3 regions of the Azospirillum sp. HJ39 genome follow, and region 2 is predicted to be linked to each of the others. Evidence: predicted binding sites of a transcription regulator. Region 2 holds the regulator's gene; each other region holds the start of a gene.

Region 1 (3,272 bases), on a different replicon from region 2:
CGAGCAGGCGCCTCCGCACCCCGAGGTGCCGGAGATCCTCGCCCTTCTGGCGGCCAAGTACCCGCTGATGCCGATCACCAACATGGACAGCGACCTGTTCGCGCGCAGCCGGCTGGCCTCCTTCTTCCCAAGCGTCACCACCGCCGAGATGGCCCGGGCCTACAAGCCGTCGGAGCGCATCTTCCGTCTCGCTCTCGACCGGCTGGCCCTGGCCCCCGGCGAGGTTCTGCACGCGTCATTGGCCTCCTGGGCGGACATCGACGGAGCCAAGCCGCTGGGGATGCGGGTGGCCTGGATCAACCGCACGCAGGACAGGCTGGGGCCATGGCAGCCCCGGCCGGACCACGAGTTCGCCGATCTCACCGGATTGCGCGGGGTGCTGGCCTTCTGACACCGGGGGGCGCCGCAAGGCCGCTCCTGCCAAGACACGTCCGCCGCATGCGGTTCGGCGGACGGATGCAACGACACGACAACATGCCGCTTCAACGAATGGGGAAGTTCCATGTCTCGATCCGAATCCCGATCCGACGCGTTCATCCAAAGGTCGTTCCGCAGCAATCTTCTTCGTTTCGGCATCTCCCTTGCGGCGCTGATGCCGGCAGCGGCGGCGGCCGACGTCAAGCTGGGCCTTGCCGGGCCGGTCACCGGGCAATACGCCTCCTTCATGGAGCAGATGCGGCGCGGCGCCGACCTCGCCGTCGCCGATCTCAACGCCGCCGGCGGCATCAATGGGGAGAAGGTCGTCCTGCAGGTGGCCGACGATGCCTGCGATCCCAAGCAGGCGGTGGCCGTCGCCAACCGCTTCGTCGCCGACGGCGTGCAGGCGGTGGTCGGACATTTCTGCTCCAGCTCCACCATTCCGGCGTCCAGCGTCTATGCGGAATCCGGACTGGTGATCGTCACGCCGGCCTCGACCAACCCGACCATCACCGAACGGGGCCTGACCAACATGTTTCGTGTCTGCGGGCGCGACGACCAGGCCGCCGGGGTCGCGGCGAAACAGATCGTCGGCCGCAACCTCGGCCGGACCATCGCCATCGTCCACGACAAATCCACCTACGGCCAGGGCATCGCCGAGGGGGTGCGGACGGAGTTGGCGCAGCAGGGCCGCAACGTCGTTCTGTTCGAAGGCATCACCCAGGGAGAGCGCGATTTCTCGTCGCTGGTCGCCCGGATGAAGGCCTTGAACGTCGATATCGTTTTCTTCGGCGGGTATCATACAGAGGCCGGGCTGCTGGTGCGGCAGGCGTCCGAACAGGGGCTCAAGACCCGGTTCGTTGCCGGCGACGGTTTGGCGACCACCGAATTCGCCTCCATCGCCGGGCCGGCCAGCGATGGGGTGATGTTCACCTTCTACCCGGACCCGCGCGCCAACGCCGGCACCGCCGATCTGGTCCAGCGCTTCCGTGCCGCCGGTTTCGAGCCGGAGGGCTTCACCCTCTACACCTATGCCGCCGTCAAGGTGCTGGCCGATGCGGCCAAGGCGGCGAAGACGATGAAGGGCGACAGGCTGGCCGATGCGCTGCGTGCGGGCACCTATCGCACCGTGCTGGGCGATATCCGGTTCGACCGGAAGGGCGATCCCAACTCCGAGCCCTTCGTGCTCTATGCCTGGAGCAACGGCACCTACGCTCCCCTGAAGTGATCCCGGCGGTACGCCTGCCCTGACGAAGGTCCCCGTTACCCGCACCGATTTGCGGCTGGTGTCGGCAATGACCCTGTTGGCAATGCGATCGCCGCATGGGCTATGCTGACGGTTATGTTCAAGTGCCTGATTGTTTCATGTGCGATGCTGGCGTGGACGGCGGCCGCGCGGGCGGAGCCGGAGACCGTGCGCATCGGCGTGCTCGCCTATCTGGGCTCGGAGCGGGCGGCACGCGACTGGGAACCGACGCTTGCCCATCTTGAGCACGCGATACCGGATCGCCGCTTCATCGCGCTGCCGCTCGACCTCCCGGGCATGGTGCTGGCGGTCGCCGACCGGCGGGTCGATTTCGTCATCACCAACCCCGGCAACTACGTCACGCTGGAGGCCCGGTTCGCGGTGACGCGGATCGCCACGCTGGAATCCGGCCTGCCGGCCTTCCCCATCGCGGCGGTCGGCTCCACCATCATCCGCCGGGCCGACCGCCAGGGGATCCACACGCTCGCCGACCTCAAGGGCAAGCGGCTGGCGGTGGTGTCGACCGATGCCTTCGGCGGCTTCCAGATCGCATGGCGCGAGATGGAGGACGCCGGCATCCACCCCTTCACGGATCTGGCCGCGCTGATCCCGGTCGGCTTTCCGATGGAGGGCGTGGCGGATGCGGTGCGCGACGGCACGGCCGACGCCGGCGTGTTGCGCGCCTGCCTGCTGGAGGAGCTGGAAGCGCAGGGCCGGGTCGCGCCCGGCACCTTCGCTGTGGTGGGAGCGCGGCAGACCGACGCGCTGCAACCCGACACGCCGCCTTGCCGGGTGTCGTCGCGCCTCTATCCCGACTGGCCGTTCGCCCGGCTGGCGCACACGCCGCGCGGCCTTGCCCGGCAGGTCGCCGCCGCGCTGCTGACCATGCCGGCAACCGACGGGCGGGCCTGGACCGCCTCGCTCGACTACACGACGGTGCACGAGCTGTTCCGCACGCTGCACATCGGCCCCTATCCGAAAACCCCGCCGACGCTGGAGGATCTCCTGCGCCGGAACTGGCACTGGCTGGCGGTCGCCGGCGCGGCGGTGCTGTGGTGGGTGATCCACGCCGCGCGGGTCGAGGTGCTGGTCCGCCGCCGCACCGCCGAGCTGGTCCACGAGATCGCCGAGCGCGAGCGCGCCGAAGCCGCGGCGCTCCGCCTGCGCGAGGAGCGTGACCAGCTCTCGCGGCTCGGCATCGTCGGCGAGATGGCGAGCACCATCGCCCATGAACTGAACCAGCCGCTGGCGGCGATCGGCAATTTCGCCGGGGGCATGACCCGGCTGCTCGACGCGCCCGCCCCCGACCTCGACCGGCTGCGCGCCGGGGCGCGGTCGGTGGTCGAACAGGCCGAACGCGCCGCCGCGATCATCCAGCGCACCCGTGGCTTCGTCAGCCGTCGCGGCGCCCAGCGCTCCACCCTGGCGGTCGGTGCCGTGGTGGAGGAGACGCTGTCGCTGTTCGGCACGCCGTCCGACCTGCAGCTGTCCATCGTCGCCGAAGCGGCAGCGGACCTGCCGCCGGTGCAGGCCGACAAGGTGGAGTTGCAGCAGGTGGTGTTGAACCTGTTGCAGAACGCCGTCGACGCGATGCGGCCGGCCGACGGCG
Region 2 (3,272 bases):
GCGGCGATCTTCGGCACCCCGCTGAAGTGGGTGGTGATGCTGGCCCCGCTGGCGTTCGTCATGGTGCTGTCCTTCGGCATCCAGCGCCTGTCCTTCGCATCGGCACAGATGATCTTCTGGGCCTATTGCGGCGCGATGGGCCTGTCGATGTCGGCGATCTTCCTGGTCTTCACCGGGGCGTCGATCGCGCTGACCTTCTTCGTCACCGCCGCGACCTTCCTGGCGATGAGCCTCTACGGCTACACCACGAAGGCCGACCTGTCGAAGATGGGCTCGTTCCTGATGATGGGCGTCATCGGTCTGGTCATCGCCGGCCTGGCGAACATCTTCTTCCAGTCGCCGGCCCTGCATTTCGCGATCTCGGCCATCGGCGTGCTGATCTTCACCGGCCTGACCGCCTACGACACCCAGTCGATCAAGGAAAGCTACGCCGAGGGCTACGATCACGAAAGCACCGGCAAGCTCGCCCTGATGGGCGCCCTGACGCTGTACCTGGACTTCATCAACCTGTTCCAGTTCCTGCTGCAGTTCCTGGGCCAGCGCAACAACGACTAACCCCGAGGACCGTCGCTCGGGGTCCGGGGTTGCCTTCGGACCGTCACTGCATCGGACATCAGCCTATCTGACAAGCCGCCGCCCGGAAGCCACCGCTTCCGGGCGGTTTCGTTTTCAGGGCGCCGGCTTCACGAGTCGACCGTCACTTCATCGCCGACCTGGAGTCCGAGCACCCGGTCGGCACGCCCGCAATTGACCGCGATCTCGACCAGCCCGTTCGAGTTTTCGTACCACAGCGCCTCTCCCGGCCCGACCGCCCCGAAGGTGCCGGCACGGGCGATGCGGGTTCCGGCGACGGTCAGCACCGCATCGGCGGCCAGGGCGCCGGCCCGCATCCCGGTCATGCCATTGCCGTAGACATCGACATAGACGATGCGCGCCAGCTCGTCCGGCCAGCCGGGCCGGTCGATGGCCGCGCCCGGCAGCGGGCTGCGCTCCACCGTCCGGCCGGTCGCCAGCGCAGCGGAAACCGGGGCGAACAGGTCGCGGCCGTGGAAGCTGGCGGAGAGCCGATCCGGAATCCAGTCGATGGTCCAGGCGTTCAGCGACGTTGCGCGGCGGGCCAGCAGGGCGAACAGTCCGTTATCCGGCCCGACGAACCAGCGCCCGTCGGCCTCCACCATCACCGGCCGCCGGTCGGTCCCGACGCCGGGATCGACGACGCAGAGGAAGACGCTTCCGGCAGGGAAGGCCGGAGCGTAGGCGGCAAGCAGATAGGCGGACAGCTGCGGGTCGAAGGCTGGTGCGTCGGCGAACAGGTCGATCACGGGGACACCGGGTGCCTGCTGCGCCACCACCGCTTTCATCTGGCCGGTGTAGGGGCCGCTGAGGCCGAAGTCGGTGAAGAGCAGGATCATGAGCGGCAGTGTAGCGCTGCCCGGTGGGAGATGTCAGGGGACATCGGCCCCCACCCTGACCTCCCCCGCTGGGCGGGGGAGGGGATTGGACCTTTGTCAGTGTGTGGCGGCAATCCCTCCCCCACTCAGTGGGGGAGGATAGGTGGGAGTCTAACCTCTCCTCACATCGACTTCGTATCCAGCGCGTACCCCGCCGAACGTACGGTGCGGATCAGGTCCAGCTCGTCCTCTTCGTTCATCGCCTTGCGCAGGCGGCGGATGTGTACGTCGACCGTACGCGGCTCGACGTACACGTCGTGGCCCCACACCAGATCGAGCAGCTGCTCGCGTGAGAAGACGCGGCCGGGATGCTGCATGAAATGGCGCAGCAGGCGGAATTCGGTCGGGCCGAGATGTACGTCACGGCTGTTCCGGCGGACGCGGTGGGCGGCCAGATCCATGGTCACGTCAGCGAAGGTCAGTACCTCGTCGGTCATGCCGGGGGAGGCGCGGCGCAGCACCGCACGCATGCGGGCCACCAGCTCGGTCGGCGAGAAGGGCTTGGTGATGTAGTCGTCGGCGCCGGAGTTCAGGCCGCGCACCCGGTCGCCCTCCTCGCCGCGGGCGGTCAGCATGATGATCGGGATGTCGCGGGTCTTGGCGTTGCGGCGCAGCTGGCGGCAGACCTCCAGCCCGCTCATCAGCGGCAGCATCCAGTCCAGCAGCACGATGTGCGGCGTCTGTTCGCCGGCGGCCAGCAGGGCCTCCTCGCCGTCGCTGGCGGTGGCGACGCGGAAGCCTTCCTTTTCCAGGTTGTACTTCAGCAGCGTCAGGATATCGGCCTCGTCCTCGACGATCAGGACGAGCGGCTTGAGGGCCGCATTCATGGAGGCTCCGTTCACAGCGCGCGTCTCGACGTTAACCGGCATGGCACAGCCTTTTCAACAGGGAGGGATGGGGCGGAGGCGTCGGCAGGGTCAGCCATAGCGGCCGGTGATGTAGCCCTGGGTGCGCTCGTCGCGCGGGTTGGTGAAGATTTCCTCGGTGTCGTCGCACTCCACCATCTCGCCGAGATGGAAGAAGGCGGTGCGCTGCGACACGCGGGCGGCCTGCTGCATGTTGTGGGTGACGATGACGATGGTGTAGTTGGCCCGCAGCTCGTCGATCAGCTCCTCGATATGGGCGGTCGCGATGGGATCGAGCGCCGAACAGGGCTCGTCCATCAGGATCACCTCGGGGCTGACGGCGATGGCGCGGGCGATGCACAGCCGTTGCTGCTGGCCGCCCGACAGGCTGGTGCCGGGTTCGCGCAGGCGGTCCTTCACCTCGCCCCACAGGCCGGCGCGCTTCAGCGAGGTCTGCACCACCTCGTCCAGCTCGTCGCGGCCGGACGCCAGGCCGTGGATGCGCGGACCGTAGGCGATGTTGTCGTAGATCGATTTCGGGAAGGGGTTGGGCTTCTGGAACACCATGCCGACGCGGGCGCGCAGCTGCACCGCATCGACGGCCTTGCCATAGACGTCCTCGCCGTCCAGCGCGATCCGCCCCTCGACCCGGCAGCCCTCGACGGTGTCGTTCATCCGGTTCAGGCAGCGCAGGAAGGTCGACTTGCCGCAGCCGGACGGGCCGATCAGCGACAGCACCCGGTTCTCCTGGATGTCGAGGTCGATGCCCTTCAGCGCCTGCTTGGCGCCGTAGAACACCTTCACCCCGCTTGCCGTCATCTTGCTGGCGGTGGCACCGCCGCTGCGCCGGTCGGCGCGGGGCCGCAGCTTCAGTTGGGTCTGGATGCTCATGACGCTCACCACCGCCTCTCGAAAAGCTTGCGCAGGACGACGGCCGCCCCGTTCAGCAGGATCAGGACGCCGAGCAGGATCAGGA
Region 3 (3,272 bases), on a different replicon from region 2:
AGCAGCTCGATGGCGACGCCGAGCGGGCGCTTCAGCCAGGCCGGGCACATCTCGGTGATGAACAGCGCGATGCCGAAGCTGACCGGAATGCCGACGGCCATCGCGATGATGGAGGTCATCAGCGTGCCGTAGATCGGGGCGAGCGCGCCGAATTCTTCGGTCACCGGGTTCCAGACCTCGTCGGTCACGAAACCGAAACCGAAGACGCGCAGCGCGGGCAGCGCGCCGTCGATCAGCGATACCGTGACGCCACCGAGGATCAGCAGGACGACCAGGGCGAAAAAGAGCGTGGCGTTGCGGAAGGCCGCGTCCTGCAGGCGCTGGCGGCGGGCCCGTCGTGTGGTGGAGGCGTGTTCGTCGGTCAAGGCTAGCGCGATCTCGGTCATGGCCGCTCCGTGAGACGTGCGGCGGGAACGGCGAATTCCGTTCCCGCCGGCGGATCAGACCACCGGATGCGTCGGCTGTGCACCGGCGCGTCCGGGGTGGGGTGGCCGGCTTACTTGGCCGAAGCGGTCCAGATCGGCTTGCCTTCGACCTGGATGCTCTGCGACCAGGTCTTCTCGACCATCTCGATCACCGACGCCGGCATCGGGACGTAATCGAGGTCGGTGGCCATCTTGGCGCCGCTCTTGTAGGCCCAGTCGAAGAACTTCAGGGCTTCGGCCGAGATGGCCGGATCCTGCGGGTTCTTGTACATCAGGATGAAGCTGGCGCCGGTGATCGGCCAGCTCTCGGCGCCCGGCTCGTCGGTCAGCAGGACGTAGTAGCCCTTGGCGTTGGCCCAGTCGGCGTTCGCCGCGGCGGCCTGGAAGGCTTCGATCTTCGGCTCGACGATCTTGCCGTCCTTGTTCTGCAGGCCGAGGTGGGTGATGTTGTTCTGCTTGGCGTAGGCGTATTCGACGTAGCCGACCGAGCCGTCCGTCTGCTTGACCATGTTGGCCACGCCCTCGTTACCCTTGGCGCCGATGCCGGCCGGCCACTGGACCGAGGTGTTGGCGCCGATCTGGGTCTTGAACTTCGGGCTGGTCTTCGACAGGTAGTCGGTGAACAGGAAGTTGGTGCCCGACCCGTCCGAGCGGTAGATCGGAGCGATGGCGGTGTTCGGCAGGTTCACGTTCGGGTTCAGCGCCTTGATCTGGGCGTCGTTCCACTTGGTCACTTCGCCCATGTAGATGTTGGCGAGCACCGTGCCCGACAGCTTGATCTCGCCGCCCTTGACGCCCTTCAGGTTCACCACCGGAACGACGCCGCCCATGATCATCGGGAACTGGATCAGACCGGCCTGCTCAAGCTCTTCCGGCTTCAGCGGCATGTCCGAAGCGCCGAAGGTGACCGTCTTCGCCTTGATCTGCTTGATGCCACCGCCCGAACCGATCGACTGGTAGTTCAGGCCGGTGCCCGTCTCCTTCTTGTAGGCGTCGGCCCACTTGGCATAGATCGGATAGGGGAAGGTGGCGCCGGCGCCGGAGATGTCGGCGGCCGAGGCAACCGACAGCGGGGCGGCCGACACGGACAGGACGGCCAGGGCACCGAAGGCGGCGCAGCGAACGAACGCCGAGGTCATGGTTTTCACGGCTAAACTCCCGATAGGTTTGGACGGTGTCGTTGGGATCGAGGAAAGCCCGGCCTTGGCCGGACGTCGGTACCCGCCTTCTTCGTCGCGGTGACCATAGCCGCGGCCGGTGACGGGTTTGTTTTGTTTACGTGTCAGTTTTATGAAACCAACCCGTGCTTGCCCCGGACCGCCCGCTCATCGCGCGGCCCGGATTTCCTGGAGGAACAGATGCACGGCCGAGCCGAGGCTGGTCGCCTCGTGCGACAGGCTTTCGGCAACCTGCAGCACGTCGCCGGCCTGGGCGCGCACCTTGGCCGCGGCCTCCGACAGGCCGGCGACATGGTCGGATGCCGCCTGGGTGCCGACCGCGACGCGGTGCGAGCTGTCGACGATGCTCGCCGTGATGGTCGCCTGTTCCTCGATCGCCGCGGCGATGGCCGAGGCGTTGGATTCGATGCGCTGGACGCTGCCGGTCATGGTCGCCACCACCTCCACGGTCTCGCGGCTGGCCGACTGGGTCGCGGCGATCTGACGGGCGATCTCGGCGGTGGCCTGGGCGGTCTGGCCGGCCAGTGCCTTGACCTCGCCCGCCACGACGGCGAATCCCCTGCCCGCCTCCCCCGCCCTGGCGGCCTCGATGGTGGCGTTCAGCGCCAGAAGGTTGGTCTGGCCGGCGATCTCGTCGATCAGCCCGACGACGGTGCCGATCTCGCCCGCCGTGCTCGACAGCTCGGCGACGGTGGCCTTGACCTGCTCCGCCCCGGCGGCGGTGTCGCCGATGATGCGGGCCGATTCGCCGGTGCGCTTGCTGATCTCGGCGATCGATTGCGAGATCTCAGAGGCGGCGGTCGCCACCTGCTGGATGCCGGCGGCCATTTCGCCCGACAATTCCATCGCCGCGTCGGCGCGGTCGTTGGCGTTGGCGGCGATGTCGGTCAGCGAGCGGGCGCGCGCCGCCATCACGCGGGCGGCCTCGGCCAGCGTCTCGACGCTGCTCAGCACGTTGCGCTCGAACTGGTCGGCGATCTCCAGCATGCTGGTGCGGCGGGCGGAGGCCGCGTTGCGCCGCTCCACCTCGACCCGCTCGTGCGCCTCCTCCATCGCGCGGGCGTTGGCGATGAAGACGTCCAGCGCCAGCCCCATGTCGGTGATCTCGTCGTTGCCGCCCGCCTTGTGGTCGACCAGCAGGTCGCCGCCGGCGACCCGGCGCATCGCGGCGGCCAGCGTTTCCATCCGGCCGACGACGCGGCGCCCGACATAGAGGGTGACGATCATCCCGGCCAGCAGCACGCCGGCGGTCGCCAGCAGGATCTGCACCTCGTTGGTGCGCTCCAGCGCGTCATGGGCGGCGGTCGCGCCATCGGCGGTCGCCTGTTCGGCCGACTGGACCAGCCCGTCGACCATGGCGGTCAGGGCGGCGCCGGTGCTGCGGTTGCTGTCGATCAGCCCGGCATTGTCGGCATAGGCCTTCAGTTCGCCGCCGCGCAGCGCCAGGATGCCGTCGTCGCCGAATCCCAGCGCCAGCAGCCGGTCCGACAGCCGGCGGACCTCGCCGCCCAGATCGTTCCCCGACTCCTGCAAGGTGTTGCGGATGGTCGCCGCCAGCGGGTCCAGCGTGCGCCGCGCAGCGGCCAGCCGGGCCGGGGTCTCGGCGTTGCCGGCCTCGGCCAGCTTGCCGGCCAGCAGGTTGGCGTCGGCCATCAGACCGCTCAGCACG

The links. Region 2 encodes PhoB, which activates phosphate uptake and scavenging genes when phosphate is short. Its sites were predicted from a motif close to TNTCATAAAACTGTCA; they were not measured.
Region 1: ABMY26_RS10225 (PhnD/SsuA/transferrin family substrate-binding protein) is a predicted target of PhoB. The motif match lies at 1,752-1,767, and genes of this name have one in related genera.
Region 3: pstS (phosphate ABC transporter substrate-binding protein PstS) is a predicted target of PhoB. The motif match lies at 1,706-1,721, and genes of this name have one in related genera.

What each region holds. Positions count from the first base shown of each region.
Region 1 covers NZ_CP167909.1:613,966-617,237, reverse strand. Annotated here, with positions in the region: gene ABMY26_RS10235 (HAD family hydrolase) at 1-391, shown strand, start outside; gene ABMY26_RS10230 (branched-chain amino acid ABC transporter substrate-binding protein) at 503-1,645, shown strand; gene ABMY26_RS10225 (PhnD/SsuA/transferrin family substrate-binding protein) at 1,790-3,272, shown strand, end outside.
Region 2 covers NZ_CP167911.1:131,427-134,698, reverse strand. Annotated here, with positions in the region: gene ABMY26_RS14110 (Bax inhibitor-1/YccA family protein) at 1-555, shown strand, start outside; gene ABMY26_RS14105 (S-adenosyl-l-methionine hydroxide adenosyltransferase family protein) at 684-1,412, opposite strand; gene phoB (phosphate regulon transcriptional regulator PhoB) at 1,574-2,278, opposite strand; gene pstB (phosphate ABC transporter ATP-binding protein PstB) at 2,369-3,187, opposite strand; gene pstA (phosphate ABC transporter permease PstA) at 3,193-3,272, opposite strand, start outside.
Region 3 covers NZ_CP167910.1:514,533-517,804, forward strand. Annotated here, with positions in the region: gene pstC (phosphate ABC transporter permease subunit PstC) at 1-386, opposite strand, end outside; gene pstS (phosphate ABC transporter substrate-binding protein PstS) at 497-1,564, opposite strand; gene ABMY26_RS12860 (methyl-accepting chemotaxis protein) at 1,751-3,272, opposite strand, start outside.